Regions from separate parts of the Exiguobacterium sp. s21 genome, predicted to be linked through region 3. Evidence: riboswitches for the same ligand, from Rfam matches in the RefSeq annotation. Region 3 holds a riboswitch; each other region holds the start of a gene.
What was found. A riboswitch is a leader RNA that binds a small molecule or an ion and turns the genes downstream of it on or off. The one in region 3 is predicted to bind S-adenosylmethionine.
Positions count from the first base shown of each region.

Region 1: it holds a riboswitch for S-adenosylmethionine, as region 3 does, so the genes downstream of both, metK (methionine adenosyltransferase) here and KNP06_RS05195 (2,3-diketo-5-methylthiopentyl-1-phosphate enolase) in region 3, are expected to answer to the same signal.
Region 2: it holds a riboswitch for S-adenosylmethionine, as region 3 does, so the genes downstream of both, KNP06_RS00195 (methionine ABC transporter ATP-binding protein) here and KNP06_RS05195 (2,3-diketo-5-methylthiopentyl-1-phosphate enolase) in region 3, are expected to answer to the same signal.

Region 1 covers NZ_JACSLF010000008.1:99,059-104,305, reverse strand. Annotated here, with positions in the region: gene pckA (phosphoenolpyruvate carboxykinase (ATP)) at 1-1,410, opposite strand, end outside; SAM riboswitch class I at 1,725-1,844, shown strand; gene metK (methionine adenosyltransferase) at 1,975-3,183, shown strand; gene KNP06_RS10545 (hypothetical protein) at 3,228-3,764, opposite strand; gene KNP06_RS10540 (GNAT family N-acetyltransferase) at 3,930-4,400, shown strand; gene KNP06_RS10535 (alpha/beta fold hydrolase) at 4,491-5,207, shown strand; gene mnmM (tRNA 5-(aminomethyl)-2-thiouridylate-methyltransferase MnmM) at 5,240-5,247, opposite strand, start outside.
Region 2 covers NZ_JACSLF010000001.1:33,079-38,325, reverse strand. Annotated here, with positions in the region: gene KNP06_RS00205 (PTS sugar transporter subunit IIC) at 1-913, opposite strand, end outside; gene KNP06_RS00200 (thioredoxin family protein) at 1,101-1,358, shown strand; SAM riboswitch class I at 1,812-1,917, shown strand; gene KNP06_RS00195 (methionine ABC transporter ATP-binding protein) at 1,994-3,022, shown strand; gene KNP06_RS00190 (methionine ABC transporter permease) at 3,012-3,674, shown strand; gene KNP06_RS00185 (MetQ/NlpA family ABC transporter substrate-binding protein) at 3,704-4,537, shown strand; gene KNP06_RS00180 (MDR family MFS transporter) at 4,639-5,247, shown strand, end outside.
Region 3 covers NZ_JACSLF010000003.1:119,262-124,508, forward strand. Annotated here, with positions in the region: gene KNP06_RS05180 (sugar ABC transporter substrate-binding protein) at 1-368, opposite strand, end outside; gene mtnA (S-methyl-5-thioribose-1-phosphate isomerase) at 361-1,395, opposite strand; gene mtnK (S-methyl-5-thioribose kinase) at 1,392-2,543, opposite strand; SAM riboswitch class I at 2,625-2,727, opposite strand; SAM riboswitch class I at 2,931-3,032, shown strand; gene KNP06_RS05195 (2,3-diketo-5-methylthiopentyl-1-phosphate enolase) at 3,102-4,259, shown strand; gene KNP06_RS05200 (2-hydroxy-3-keto-5-methylthiopentenyl-1-phosphate phosphatase) at 4,256-4,906, shown strand; gene KNP06_RS05205 (methylthioribulose 1-phosphate dehydratase) at 4,903-5,247, shown strand, end outside.

The DNA of each region.
Region 1 (5,247 bases), on a different contig from region 3:
GATGTGGCGTGGAATCTCGACGTTGAAGATGTCATGGCGCGTCGTCTCGACGTCACGGAGTTTCCCGTTGACGGCCGCGTTCACCATCGCCCGTGTATAGGCAAGCTTCATCCGCGATCCTTCGCCGTAAACTCCGCCGGTCCAACCGGTATTGACGAGATAGACGTCGACGTCATGTTTCTCGATCAACGTGCCGAGCATGTCGGCGTAGCGTTCCGGTGCGAGCGGCAAGAACGGTGACCCGAAACATGTCGAGAAGGTCGCCTGCGGCTCCGTCACGCCGCGCTCCGTGCCGGCTAGCTTCGACGTATAGCCTGACAAGAAGTGATACATCGCCTGCTCCTTCGTCAATTTGCTGATTGGAGGCAGGACGCCGTACGCGTCGGCCGTCAAGAAGACGATCGTGTTCGGATGCCCGGCTCGTGACGGAAGCATCGCGTTATCGATAAATTGAATCGGGTAGGCGGCCCGTGTGTTCTCAGTGAGTGAGATGTTCTTGTAGTCTGGTGCCCGTTCCTCGTCCAAGACGACGTTCTCAATCAACGAGCCAAATCGAATGGCATCGTAGATTTGAGGTTCGTTCTCACGCGACAAGTTGATCGTCTTCGCGTAGCAACCGCCTTCAATGTTGAAGACGCCGTCAGGAGACCAACCATGCTCGTCGTCCCCGATTAAATGACGTTCTGTGTCGGCCGATAGCGTCGTCTTTCCGGTACCCGATAGCCCGAAGAAGAGAGCCGTCTCGCCGGCGTCCGATACGTTCGCCGAGCAATGCATCGATAAGACGTGCTGTTCCGGTAACAGGAAGTTCATGACTGAAAAAATCGATTTTTTAATTTCGCCGCCGTATTCTGTTCCCCCGATCAGAATGGTCCGTTTGGCGAATGAGACGAGAATGAACGTTTCGGAGTTCGTCCCGTCGACTTCCGGATCGGCCTTATAGCTCGGTGCATAGATGACCGTGAACGGATCAAAGGCACCTTGTGTCGGCCATTCGCGCAAGAACAACTGTTTCGCGAACAAGTTGTGCCACGCGTATTCTGTGATGGCCCGCACTGGAAGCGTATAATGCTCGTCAGCCCCGGCAGACGCCTCGAGATAGTAGAGCTTGTCTTTCGTCTCGAGATGCGTGAGAACTTTATCGAGCAGTGCCGTGAACTTCTCTTCTGCGATCGGTTGGTTGACCGGACCCCAGTTTACTAAATGATTGCTGACTTCATCTTGCACGACGAATTTGTCTTTCGGTGACCGTCCTGTGAATTTACCTGTACTGACCGATAAAGCCCCGTCTTTCGTCAGTACGCCTTCCCCGTTGCGAATGGCTTCTTCCACCAATTCTGGAACCGTTAAGTTCCGCATCATGTCGGCACCTTTAATTAATTCTTCGATTTTCAGGAGCGTTGTCGCCATCCTGAATCCCACCTTTCCCCTAAATAGATGTGGATGAAATCCGCATACTTCCGTGTTTTATTAGTATGACGTTTTTATTATATGTGACATACTAATCAAAAACAAGCCTTTTTTACTCTTTAAAGTAAGCGCTTTCTTACACTGTCATTCTAACATATTCTGTACCAGGTCATAGTACAAAATCGAAAACCGACAAAAAAATGTTTGATATTTCACAAACATAACTATTGCGAGTTCGTGAAAAGTTTTACGAATTCAGTCGATACGCTTGACAGAACGGGGTGTCATTTATATGATGGTCTTCGTAACGGATACTCTTATTCTGAGCGGTGGAGGGAACAAGGCCCTACGAAGCCCAGCAACCGTCCGATTTGTCATTGTTATTCGGAAAAGGTGCTATCCTGAAGCGAAGCGCAAGCTTCGAACGATAAGAGGGTAAGGAAGAACGATTCAACCTTTCCCATTGAACATGGCGAAAGGTTTTTTTCATTACCGTCCCAAAGCAACGCGTAAGGGGAACGAGTACCGTCCACACATCACCCTTATTATAGGAGGTTTTTCGAAATGGCAAACTTGAACCGTCGACTTTTCACTTCGGAGTCCGTCACGGAAGGACATCCGGATAAAATTTGTGACCAAATCTCAGATGCGATTTTGGATGCGATTTTAGCTGAAGATCCAAACGCCCGCGTTGCGGCTGAGACATCTGTCACGACAGGTCTCGTGCTCGTAGCAGGTGAGATCACAACATCAACTTACGTGGATATCCCGAAAGTTGTTCGTGAAACAGTTCGTGAGATCGGCTACACACGTGCAAAATATGGTTTTGATGCAGAGACTTGTGCTGTCCTCACATCGATTGATGAGCAATCGGTAGACATCGCCCAAGGTGTCGACCAAGCGCTTGAAGCTCGTGAAGGACAAATGACTGAAGAAGAAATCGATGCGATCGGCGCTGGTGACCAAGGTCTCATGTTCGGTTACGCAACAAAAGAGACACCAGAACTCATGCCGCTCCCGATTTCACTCGCGCACAAATTGTCACGTCGTTTGGCAGAAGTTCGTAAGAACGGCACGCTCGCTTACCTTCGTCCTGATGGTAAGACACAAGTGACGGTCGAATACGACGAAGCGAACAACCCAGTTCGCATCGACACAATCGTCATCTCGACGCAACACGCCGAAGACATCACACTCGAACAAATCCAAGCTGATTTGAAAGAGCACGTCATCGACGCGGTCATCCCGTCTGAACTTATCGACGCGGATACAAAATACTTCATCAACCCAACTGGCCGTTTCGTCATCGGTGGACCACAAGGGGATGCAGGCCTTACAGGACGTAAAATCATCGTCGATACGTACGGTGGTTACGCTCGCCACGGCGGCGGCGCGTTCTCAGGTAAAGATCCAACCAAAGTTGACCGCTCAGCGGCGTACGCAGCTCGTTACGTAGCGAAAAACCTCGTTGCAGCGGGACTTGCTGACAAAGCAGAAGTTCAACTTGCTTACGCGATCGGCGTTGCCCACCCGGTATCGATCGCAGTCGACACGTTCGGCACAGGCAAATTGAGCGAGACTGAGCTCGTCGAACTCGTTCGCGAGAACTTCGACCTCCGCCCGGCCGGCATCATCAAGATGCTCGACCTTCGCCGTCCAATCTACAAGCAGACAGCAGCTTACGGCCACTTCGGTCGTACAGACGTTGAACTCCCATGGGAGCAAACGGATAAAGCGGCAGTGCTTGAAGAAGGCGCGAAACGCTTCGCATAAGACAGTAAAAACGACCTTTCGCTGAGAAAGGTCGTTTTTTCTTGTTAAGATTGGTTTTTATCCTGCTTAGATGTATCATCGTTAGAAGAATCGTTAGAAGAAGAATCAGATGACGTTTCTTGGCCTAGCGCGGTGTCTTTTGCCTCGACCACTTTCTCGCCAATCGATTGTAAGTCTGATTTTGCTTCCATAGCGGTGCCGGCAACTTGCGTTAAGTCTTGTTTCACCGTATCCACTTCTCCAGCGACTTTTTCATAGACATTTTGAACGTCGGTGGCCACCTCTTGGATAATACCAGAAGCCGACTTCACTTGGTCGATTACTTGTGATGCTTTTCCACTTGGATCTTTGGCGACTTCACTTACTAACCCACCGACAGACGATTTGGCGGTAGAGAGGGATTGTTTCGTATTTTGACGATTCGATGAACTCAGGAGAGCAAGAGCACCTCCAACTACAGCCCCTAAAAGAATCCCTTTCATCAATGTGATGCGGGGGCCATTTGACTCTTCAGAGTCAAATTGGCGATTCGGATGATTGGCTTGCTCTGCTTGTGGATCATGTTGTAATTTTGGTTCCATAATAACACTCCTTTTTTGTAAGTTGGCATTGATACTCTTATACCCTAGTCAAAATGGAAAATAACGTCTTCTTTCATTTCGACATCAAAAAGTAATGAGCGGGCAGGATATTTTTTTGCTGATGGGGAATGATACTACTAGATTGGCCAAAAGGGGGATGCCGTTATGAAGATCAGGGAAGCCGTACCAGAAGATGCCGCCACCATCCGCGATATTGCGCTCGCAACGGTCAGTGAACAAGACGAGGTTCGTTCAAAAGTAATGGAACGGGCTTATCAGCAAGAAGAGATCGTCCGCGCCATCAGTTCAAGCGAGGAAGCGAAAGAGCAGTTGTTCATTGTCGGTGAAGCCGAAGGCGACGTCATCGGGTTCTATCATGCGATCGACCGCGGGGATACGTGGGAAGTGCTCCGGCTCTATCTTCATCCGACCCATCACCGACAAGGTCTCGGAACGGCCTTATTGTCTCATCTGCGCGAACTTAAAGTTCAACCGATCGAACTGTACGTCGAGAGTTCGAACGAGCAGGCGATCGCCTTTTTGAACCATGAGGCGTTCATCGAATTGAATCGGATACAAGAGGAAGTGTACGACCAACCGATGGAACTGATTCATTTGCGCTATGACCCGAGCTAAGACCCTAGACGGATTTTCTGACAAACATCAGTCTCGGCTGATGTTTTTTGTTAGTATAAAAACATGGACATAATAAAATGAGGTGACAGTATGACATACGAAGAAGAATCACGAAAAGGGGTTATCGTGATCGTCTATCCGCTCCAGTTCACGTCACGCTTGAGCGAGGCGTTTTTAGGACGGTTACGTGACGAATATGAAGTTCTCGTCGTGACCGGACAGACGGTTGGCTTGACGGCGGAAGACCATAAGCTGTTAATCAAGAACACGCTACGCGAGGCGAGCCAGTACAAACTGCCGATTCACGTCATCGCCTTCAGTCTCGGGGCATTGTTAACGAACCGATTGCTCCAGGAATACGATGTGCCGCTCGGCAGTTTGACGTATATCTCACCCTTGTTCGATTGGCATCCGTCCCGCCAAATCGGCGGATTGAAACAAGTCGTCGCGAGTGCGGTCGACCGTTTCCGTCCGGATTTGCCGCTCGGCATGATGACGTTCATGGGTGCAGGCGAAGAGTCGTCCCGCTTCGGTGAGATCACGTACGGGCAATACCGGGAAATCGAGGAAGAGATCGTCGAGCATCAAGAAGAGAAGAAACATTTGCCGCGCCTTCCACTCGCTTGCTTCTATGCGCCGGACGACCGCTTCGCCGATGTGAAACTGACGCTCAACGTCTGTCGAAAAATTGGCGGCGATCAAGTGTACATTCGCCGGCTCGAAGGCTTCCCGCATTTCGGCTATGAACGACTGAACACGAAGTTCGCGGAGACGCTCATCACCTTTTATGAATTGATTCGAGAATGACAAAACAGGCGACTCGCTCGAGTCGCCTGTTTTCATGCAC
Region 2 (5,247 bases), on a different contig from region 3:
CCGGCATCAAATGCAAGGCGTTGACCGGACCGATGAGACCGGAGACGCCGAAACCGGCACTAATCGGTGTGCCTTCGATCCGAAGGATGCCTGCGAGTGCTCCGAGGATGGCCGCATTGGCGAGTACCGGCAACATCATGATCGGACGACGGACGAAGTTCGCCATTTGAATCTTTGGTGACCCGAGGAAGTGGGCGATCGACGTTCCGGTCGCGTTCATCTGCCAGCCGGCGATGGCGAGACCGAAGCCGGCGGCGACGACGCCGAGGTTGGCGGCACCTGCCGCTACACCAGACAAGCTGATGGCCGTGGCGATCCCGACCGTCGAGATTGGCGAGACGATGATGAGCGAGAACGCCATCGCGATCAACATGCCCATGACGATCGGCTGTAGTTCCGTCATCGTCATGATGATTGTTCCGACGTACGTCGTGATCTGTGAGATATACGTGAGCAGGAACGCGCCGATCCCTCCGGCGACGACGATGACCGTCATCGGCAAGACGAGCACCGTGTATGTCTTCAAGCGTGGTGACAACTGCATGACGAGGAACGTCGCAAGCGCTGCCGTCACACCGGCCGTGATGACGTCACCGATGCCGGCCATGAGGAACGCGCCTTCCTCGATGCGGATGGCGCCGCTCCCGACCTGGGTCGCGATGCCGATCGTCCCGGCCTCGAGCGCCGAGCGTCCGAATTGCATGGCGACGGCAACACCGATGATGACCGGTAACAGGCGCATCGCGATCGTCGTCGCATCTAAGATGAATTGCAAGGACGGAACATACGGCAAGATGGCTTTCGTTAATTCACCGAGCAATGCGCTCGGGATGAGGGCGATGAGGATGGCAAGACTGAGGCCGTTCAAGACGTTCATTAAAAATTGTTTTCCGGTAAGCTTCTCTTCCGTCATTGGGGATTCACCTGTCCTTTTCTACTGGTTTGCTGTTATGTACAAAAGCGATAAAGTTATTGACCATACTATGCCTCTTTCAGCTAAGCGTCAACAGGAAATATTGAAATGTTCAGAATTTTCCAATTGAGCACAACTTTTGAACCGAGCGGTCCGCATTCATATACTTATAAAAGAGGTGAGAACAATGATGACTGACGGATTGTTATATATATACGCCCCGATGTGTGGTACATGCGCCGTGGCCGAGCGAATGCTCTCGGTCGTCGAGGCGGTCGACCCAGAATTGAAGATCGAAAAGCGTGATGCCAACTTCATCCCGAACGAGCTCGAGGCGTATCAAGTGATGAGCGTCCCGGCGCTCTTAAAGCTGGAGAATGGCCAAGTTCGCGATCGGTTATACGCATTCCAAAACGTCCAGCACGTCCTATCTTTCGTTAAGTGAGATAGGATGATGAGAATAATCTGAAAATTTTAAATAATCAGTTGACACAGAAAGTTCACGAATGATATATTCATTACAACATCTTACTTGAACACAACATAGGACGAGATTTTCCCGTCATCAAGACGTTTTCGAACAACCGTTGCATGAGCTTACGCGATTTCAGGTGGACCTTCCCTTCGATTGTCCCCCAAAAAAATCAAGCGTCGGGGCACCGGTCGCGTAATTGCATGGTCCGTTCGAAGACCGAGTGATGGTCGGGTCAAAATCCCCCATATAAGGATGAATGCTCTGATCGGGCAAAAGGGGTTCATCTATGGGTTGTCCTTCAGTGACTCAAGGTGCTACGTTCTGTGCCATCCTCGGATGGCACCTTTTTTTATTTTTTCGCATAAAATAGTTTGACATAAAAATAATATGTCGCTATGATAAGGCTAATCGAATACGCAACCACTCTTATCAAGAGAGGCTGAGGGACTGGCCCTATGACGCCCAGCAACCGCGGAGCAATCCGAAATGGTGCTAATTCCAGCAAGGTATTTACCTTGGAAGATGAGAGCAATCGTTGTCCGTACGATAAAGTACGCACGTTTGCTCAAACGTGCGTACTTTTTTGTTGTCAGGAGGGAAATGGATTGATTCAATTACGCAATGTAGCCAAATGGTTCGACACGAAGAACGGTCGGGTCCAGGCGGTCGATGATGTGTCGCTTACAATCGATCGCGGCGAAATTTTTGGGATAATCGGATATTCGGGGGCAGGGAAGTCGACGCTCATCCGTCTGCTCAATCGACTCGAGTCACCGTCAACCGGTGAAATCGTTGTCGCTGGCAGCGAGCTGACAAAACTCACACCGAAGGAACTACGCGGGGTACGTAAAAACGTCTCGATGGTGTTCCAACACTTCAACTTGTTATGGTCGCGCACAGTTGCTGAGAATATCAGCTTCCCGCTCGAGCTCATCGGGGTACCGGCGAGCGAGCGCAAACGCCGCGTCCAAGAACTCGTCGAACTCGTCGGCCTCGCCGGACGAGAAGACAGCTATCCGTCACAACTATCGGGCGGCCAAAAGCAGCGAGTTGGGATTGCCCGTGCGCTCGCTACGAATCCAGAAGTGCTCCTCTGCGATGAAGCGACGAGCGCCCTCGACCCGAAGACGACGGATTCGATTCTCGAACTGCTCGTCAGCATCAACAAGAAGCTCGGATTGACGATCGTCCTCATCACGCATGAGATGCACGTCATCCAAAAGATTTGTCACCGCGTCGCCGTCATGGAGGCCGGGAAGGTTGTCGAGACCGGACAAGTCGCCGACGTGTTCCAACATCCGGAACAGCCGATCACGAAAGAATTCGTCAAACAGATCGGCGCGGTCGATGACATGTCGCTCACGTTCGAGCACTTGAAAGCCCGTTATCCGAGCGGTCAAATCGTCAAGCTCAAATTCTTGAACGAGACGGCCGAACAACCGATTCTGTCGGAAGTGTTGAAGCAACATGACATCGGCTTCAACATCATCGGCGGCAACGTGACGCAGTCACAAGTCGGTGCCCTCGGGACATTATTCATCCAATTGATCGGAGAGCCGGCTGAAGTCGAGCGGGCCATCGCCTCAATCCGATCGCAGGCAGTGGAAGTGGAGGTAGAAAGCGATGTTTCCTAATGTAGATTGGCAAGTCATGTTAGAACAGACGTGGGAGACGCTCTATATGACGCTCGTCGCCGGAGCCGCAACGTTCGTCATCGGTCTCGCCCTCGGGATGCTCTTATACGTCACGAACGAGCCGCTCATGATGAAGAATCGTCCGATTTACACGGTCATCAGCGCGGTCGTCAACATCTTCCGGTCGATCCCGTTCATCATTTTGATTATCTTGCTCATCCCGTTCACGTTACTCGTCGTCGGGACGATGCTAGGGTCGACGGCAGCACTGCCGGCACTCATCATCGGTGCGGCCCCGTTCTATGCGCGGATGGTCGAGCTCGCGCTTCGCGAAGTCGACCGCGGTGTCATCGAGGCGGCTGAATCGATGGGCGCGACAAAATGGCAGATCGTCTATAAAGTATTGTTCCCTGAAGCGTTGCCGGCCATCGTGTCAGGCATCACGGTCACGATCGTCGCAATCGTCGGTTACACGGCGATGGCAGGGGTCGTCGGCGGCGGGGGACTCGGGAACTTGGCGTTCCTCGAAGGGTTCCAACGTTCACAAAGTGACGTCACGTTCGTCGCGACCGTCTTAATCTTGGTCATCGTCTTCGTCATCCAGTTCATCGGCGATCGACTCGTATCTGTAATCGATAAGCGTTCCGCTTAATCAAATAGAAAATTTGGAGGGGTTTTATAATGAAATCATGGAAAACAGTACTCGGTTTAACGGCAGCTTCAGCACTCACGATTCTCGCGGCTTGCGGCGGCGGGGATTCAGAATCAGGTTCGGGCGATGACAAGACGCTCGTCGTCGGCGCGTCAAACGTCCCGCACGCTGAGATTTTAGAGCATGTCCAAGACGAATACGAAGAGAAGGGCTATACGCTCGAAATCAAGAAGTTCCAAGACTACGTCCTCCCGAACAAGACGCTCGCAGACGGAGAGTTGGACGCGAACTACTTCCAACATCAACCGTACCTCGAGTCGCAAATGGCTGAAAACAAAGACTACAAATTCGCTTCAGCCGGCGGCGTCCACATCGAGCCAATCGGTGTGTACTCGCAAGACTACGCATCACTCGATGAGCTTCCAGACGGCGCGGAAATCATCATGAGCTCGTCGGTCGCTGACCACGGACGAATCCTCACGATGCTCCAATCAGAAGGCTTGCTCACGCTCGCGGAAGGCAAAACAGTAGACGCGACGGTGTCAGACATCGTCGACAACCCGAAAAACTTGAAATTCAAGACAGACGTCGAAGCGGCACTTCTCCCGCAAGCGTTCAACAACGGTGAAGGGGACGCGGTCCTCATCAACACGAACTACGCGATCGATGCCGGCCTCAACCCGCTCGAAGACGCGATCGCTCTCGAAGGCGAAGATTCACCTTACGTCAACTTGATCGTCACACGTGAAGGCGACGAAGATGACGAGCGCGTCAAGGCACTCCTCGAAGTCCTCACGTCAGAAGAGACACAACAGTGGATCTTGGATGAGTACAAAGGTGCAGTCGTACCGGTCAAACAATAATCTCGTCCAGGCCCGGGTGATCCCGGGCCTTTTTTGTTTGCAGTGGTTTTGGTTCACCAATAGAAGTACACTACATATATGTAGAAAAAGGGGGGATTCGGATGAACATACGACAGATTCATCCGCTGACGCTGGGCGTCTTGTTCGGTACGTTTTTTGCCCGGCTGTCGACATTTTTTGTTATGCCATTTTTTGCGATATATTTGGCGACGCTCGGTTTCTCGGCGAGCGTGATCGGGACGGTGTTCGCCATCTCGGCGCTATCGGGGTTGTTCATGAGCTTTTTCGGGGGGACGCTGTCTGACCGTTACGGGCGCAAACAGTTGATGCTAATCGGTATCGTCTTGAACGCCTTGACATTCACGGGCTTCGCACTCGTGACGGAATTGTTTTGGTTTTATATGTTCTCGGTACTCATGGGTGTGTCGCGGTCGTTCCTCGAGCCGGCGTCCCGCGCGCTCATCAGCGACACGACGCAGCCGGATCAGCGCGTCATCGTCTATAACGTCCGCTATTTTTTAATCAATATTGCGGCGGCGATTGGTCCTTTACTCGCGGTCGTCTTATCGCTCACCGGTGCGAAGAGCGCTTTCTTCGTCGTGACGGGCGTGTATGTACTATATGGACTCGTCATTTCGACGCTATTCCGGAAGTATCCGTTCGAAGAAGGCGATGGCGTCAAAGTCCGACCACGCTTGACGGAGACGTTC
Region 3 (5,247 bases):
ACCGGTTCTTTCAACGCATCGGCACGGCCATGGTCGATCAAGATGACATCGACGCCTTGCGTCGTCGCCGTATCGACATAGCTCGCCATCTTCGACAGGTCGTTGTCGGCGTTGTACACTTTCACGTTGCCGCCGAACGATTCGACTTGTTCCGTCACCCCGTTGATATACTGCGACGAGAACGTCCCGATCGACATCTGCATGATCAGGGCAATATCGATATCTTTCGGAAGTGTGGCATTCGAGACCGAGACGGGTTTCGTCTCCGGCGTCTTCTCAGCCGGCTTCGATGGGGCCGCTTGTTCGTTCGTGCAACCGACGAGCGCCAAGACGAATGTGAATAGTAAAATTAATAGTTTTTTAGACATGAATTGTTCCCCCTACATGATGTGTGATGGCAGTCTCTGTCGGCTCGAACACACCCGCCTCGGTGATGAGTCCGGTGATGAGGTCCGGTGGGGTGACGTCGAACGCCGGATTGAAGACGGTGATGCCGACGGGTGCCGTCGGTTGACCACCGATATGTGTCACTTCTGACGGGTTCCGCTCCTCGATTTCAATCGTGTCATCCGCCGTCAAATCGAACGTCGAATGCGGCGCCGCGACATAGAACGGAATGCCGTAATGTTTGGCAAGGACGGCGAGCTGCAACGTCCCAATTTTATTGGCGACGTGACCCGTCCGTGTGATACGGTCAGCTCCAACGATGATGGCGTCGACTCGTTTTGACTGAATCGTCCAAGCCGCCATATTGTCGGTGATGAGCGTCACGTCGATATCGGCCCGGTCGAGTTCCCAGACAGTGAGGCGTGCCCCTTGCAGGAGCGGCCGCGTCTCACAGGCGAAGACGTTGAAAGATACGCCCTGTTCTTTTCCGACGTAAAACGGCGCGAGCGCTGTGCCGTATCGCGATGTCGCGATGGCACCGGCGTTGCAGATTGTCAACACGTTCCCCCCGGCCGGCAACACCGTCAGCGCATGCTCGCCGATGGCCCGATATGTATCGACGTCCCGGTCGTACAAAGCGATGGCGCGGCGTTTGATTTCCTCGGCAATCGCCTCAAAGTCGTCCCCGACATTTAAATCAAGGAGCGATTCGATCACGTTTTGCAGATTGACCGCCGTCGGTCTTGTCGCAATCAAGCGGCGTCCAACGAGGTCGAGTCGACGGGTGAAGTCCGGGTCGTCGACTAACCGGCCTGCCTCTTTGGCGAGGACGAACGCCCCGAAGTACGCGATGGCCGGGGCACCACGGACTTGGAGCGTCTCGATGGCATGTTCTGCCTGTTCGAGCGTCTCGATTGTCACGTAACGCTCTTCATGTGGTAACAACGTCTGATCCAATAGGATGAGTTCGTCCGTTTGCGAATTAAAGCGGATGTTTTGGACCGTCATACGCGCACCCCCGACAAAAGCGTCACCAAGTCGTCAATCGATTCGACGCTGTGGCGTTCTTTAATGAGCGCCGTCCCGAGGGCAAGCGCGTCACGTTTTCGTTCGAGCCGCGTCGCTTCCGGCAACGTCTCGAGATCGGCGACACCGGCGAGTCCGACGGCACGGCGAATGAGTTCGCAACCGGCATAGCCGATCGTGTCGCTGAAGATTGTCCGCAACAATTCGTCGACGAAACCGTCCGTATTGAACGGCTCGACGGCTCGCTCAAAGTTGGCCCGGAACGTCTTCTCGAACGTCTCCCACACCGTCAAGACGTCCGTGAAACGTTCGAAGCGTTTGAGCGGGTCATGGAACGTCGACAGCGTCAAATGGGCGATAATTTGGCCCAAATCAAAGCCGAACGGTCCGTAAAATGCGAACTCTGGATCGATGATTTTCGTCTCTTGTTGAGTCGCGAAGATGCTGCCTGTATGTAGGTCACCGTGCAGAAGCGCCTCATGTTTCGTGACAAATCCGACTTTCAGTTTCGTCACCTCGACCTTGAGCGCCTGGTCTTGCCAGAGGCGTTCGACATCTTCTCGAAGCGCCGCCTCGATGTTGTTCGACTCCGCGTCTTTGAACGGGTCGGTGAAGATGAGCTTCTCGGTGATGTCACACAGTTCCGGGTTGTAATAGTCACGTTCAATCCGCTTCTTCGCGATCGGGCCGGCCGCATAATCCGACGTCGCGAACAGCGTCTCGCCTAAAAATTCACCGACATGACGCGCGAGTTCCGGATAGCTCTCCCCTTTCAAATAACCGGTGCGGACAATCTCATAATCAGACAGATCTTCTAAAATCGTGTAGGCGAGCGTCCGGTCGCTACCGAGGACGTCCGGGACGAAACGCGGCGCCACGTTCGCAAACTCACGGAGTGCCAACTGTTCAATCCATGCCCGTTCGAGTGTAAGCGGCCAGCTCTCACCGACGACTTTAGCGTATGGGAGCGCCTGTTTGACGATTAGGCGCTGTTCGCCTTGGCGAATCCGAAACACGAGATTCAAATTGCCGTCCCCGATTTCCTCACACTCGGCGATTCCGTCTTGCAAGTATCCTAATTGACGGACGTGCTCGACAACAGACTGTTCTGTAAATGGTTGATATGACATGATGTTTTCCCCTTCCTGTACGTTGCCCACAAAAAAAGCCCCTTTCTCCGCGAGAAAGAGGCACAGCCAAAATGGTTGTTCCTCTCATCTGTCAGACATTCGTCTGGTGGATGTAGCACCGTGCCTAATGGTCGGTTGCTGCGGCGTCATCGGGCCAATTCCCTCTGCCAACTCGCGATAAGAGTGGTTTATTCGATTCGGTGAACTTATGTGATGAATATTACGGACTCGACGTCACAATTGTCAACGTCCTTTTCTCCGTGCCACTCGTCTTTTTTTGTGCATATATGGAAACAACTTCCCAAAATATTTTTTTGGAAAAAAAGGAATTGACGACGTGACGAATCTGTGTAAAAATTCAATTAAATTTCACAACTTCAAATCACATTCTTATCAAGAGCAGACGGAGGGACGAGCCCGATGATGTCGCAGCAACCGACCAGAGATGGCACGGTGCTAATTCTTGCAGCGAAAGCTGAGAGATAAGAGTTCATTTTTTATGATGACCTCTTGCCTCGGCATGGGGTCATTTTTTGTTTGCCTGGAAGGAGGAACCATATGAGTATCACTGCCACATATGAAATCAAACGAACGGATGCGGTCGCAAGCATTGCCGACAAAATCACCCTCGAGCTGACCGTCGGCACATGGACCGAGCTGCGTCATTTAGAGCAAGAGCAGTTACAGGCGTACCGGGGTGAGGTCGTATCGACCACCCATACTGAGACGACGAGCCGGTTCACGATCCGCTATCCGTTACATAATGTCAGCCCTGACTTTTCATCCATCTTGACGACGACGTTCGGGAAACTATCCCTCGACGATTCGATTCGGTTAATCGATTTGACGTTGCCCGAAACGCTCGCCCCTCATTTCAAAGGCGCCAAGTTCGGCGTCGACGGGATTCGCGAGTTGCTCGGTGTCCATGACCGTCCGCTCGTCATGAGCATCTTCAAAGGCGTCATCGGGCGTGACCTCGCGTTTCTCGAGCAGCAACTCCGCGATCAGTTCGCCGGCGGCATCGATATCGTCAAAGACGACGAGATTTTATACGACAATCCGCTCACGCCGTCGCTCGAACGGGCCCGGATCGGAGCGGCCGTCATTCAAGCGCACTTTGAGGCGACCGGGAAACGTGTCCTCTACGCCATCACGCTGAGCGGCCCTGTGTTCGGTCTTCGCGACCAGGCGCTCCGGCTGATCGAGGCCGGTGCGACGGCGCTCCTATTCAACGTCTATACGTACGGTCTTGACGCACTGCGCGAACTTGCGAACGACCCAGACATCCGTGTGCCGATTTTGGCCCACCCGGCCTTTGCCGGCGCCTTGACCGGGTCCATCAGTCATTCGCTCTTACTCGGTAAACTCCCACGTCTCGCCGGGGCCGATTTGACGCTCTTCCCGTCTCCATACGGTTCGCTCGCGACACCACGGGACGAGGCGTTCGCGATTCGTGACTTGAGCGCCGAACCGCATTGGTCGAAACCAATTTTACCGGTCCCGTCAGCCGGGATTCATCCGGGGCTTGTCGCCGATATCATTCGTGATTTCGGGACGGAGGTCGTCATCAACGCCGGCGGTGGCATTCATGGTCACCCGGACGGTGCAGCCGCCGGGGCCCGTGCTTTCCGCCAAGCCATCACTCACGTCCTCGGTCCCACCGAAGGACAGACGGACGAACTCGATACCGCGTTAAAGGCGTGGGCGTCACGATGACGGTCCACATCCTGTGCGACTTCGATGGGACGATCACGGCGGAAGACAATATCATCGCGTTGATGAAGGCATTCGCCCCGCCGGCTTGGGTCGAGTTGAAAGATGCGGTCCTCGAACAACGGATTTCCATTCGCTCCGGTGTCGGTCAAATGTTTCAACTATTGCCGAGCGAGGCCGCCCCGGACTACCGCGATTATTTGTTGGAGCGGATCACGCTCCGCCAAGGGTTCCCATCATTTTTAGAACAGGTTCGGGCGCACGGTTGGAAGTTTGACGTCGTCAGCGGCGGGATGGACTTCTTCGTCCAGCCGGTCTTAGATGGTCACGTCGCCCCTGAGCACATCTACTGTAACGTCGCCGACTTCTCCGACGAGACGGTAACCGTCACGTGGCCGCACGCTTGTGACGAACAGTGTACGAACGATTGCGGCTGTTGCAAGCCGACGATTGCCCGCCGTATCGTCAATCCGAGTGACCGCTTAATCATCATCGGCGACTCGGTGACCGACTTCGAGGTCGCGAAGCGTGCCGACTTCGTCTACGCCCGGGGTCAACTCATCACGCTCTGCGAAGACGCAGGCATCCGTTACGCCCCGTTCGAGACGTTCGACGACATCACCCATCACTTGAAGGAGGTGGCCGTATGAGCCTTACGGCACGTTGGCTTGAACTGGCCGAGATTAAAGACGAACTCGCCGCCCGCGACTGGTTCCCCGGAACGAGTGGGAATTTGGCGATTCGCGTCTCTGACGACCCGCTCGAATTTCTCGTCACGGCGAGTGGACGCGATAAACGGAAACGAACGCCAGACGACTTTGTTCATGTCGATGCGGGCGGACGCTTAATCGGCGAACAGACAGGAAAACCATCCGCCGAGACGCTGCTACATGTCGAAGTGTTCAATCGGACGGATGCGACGTGTTCGCTCCATGTCCATACGGTCGACAATAATGTCATCTCCGAGCTCCATGCCGCCACCGGCGAAGTC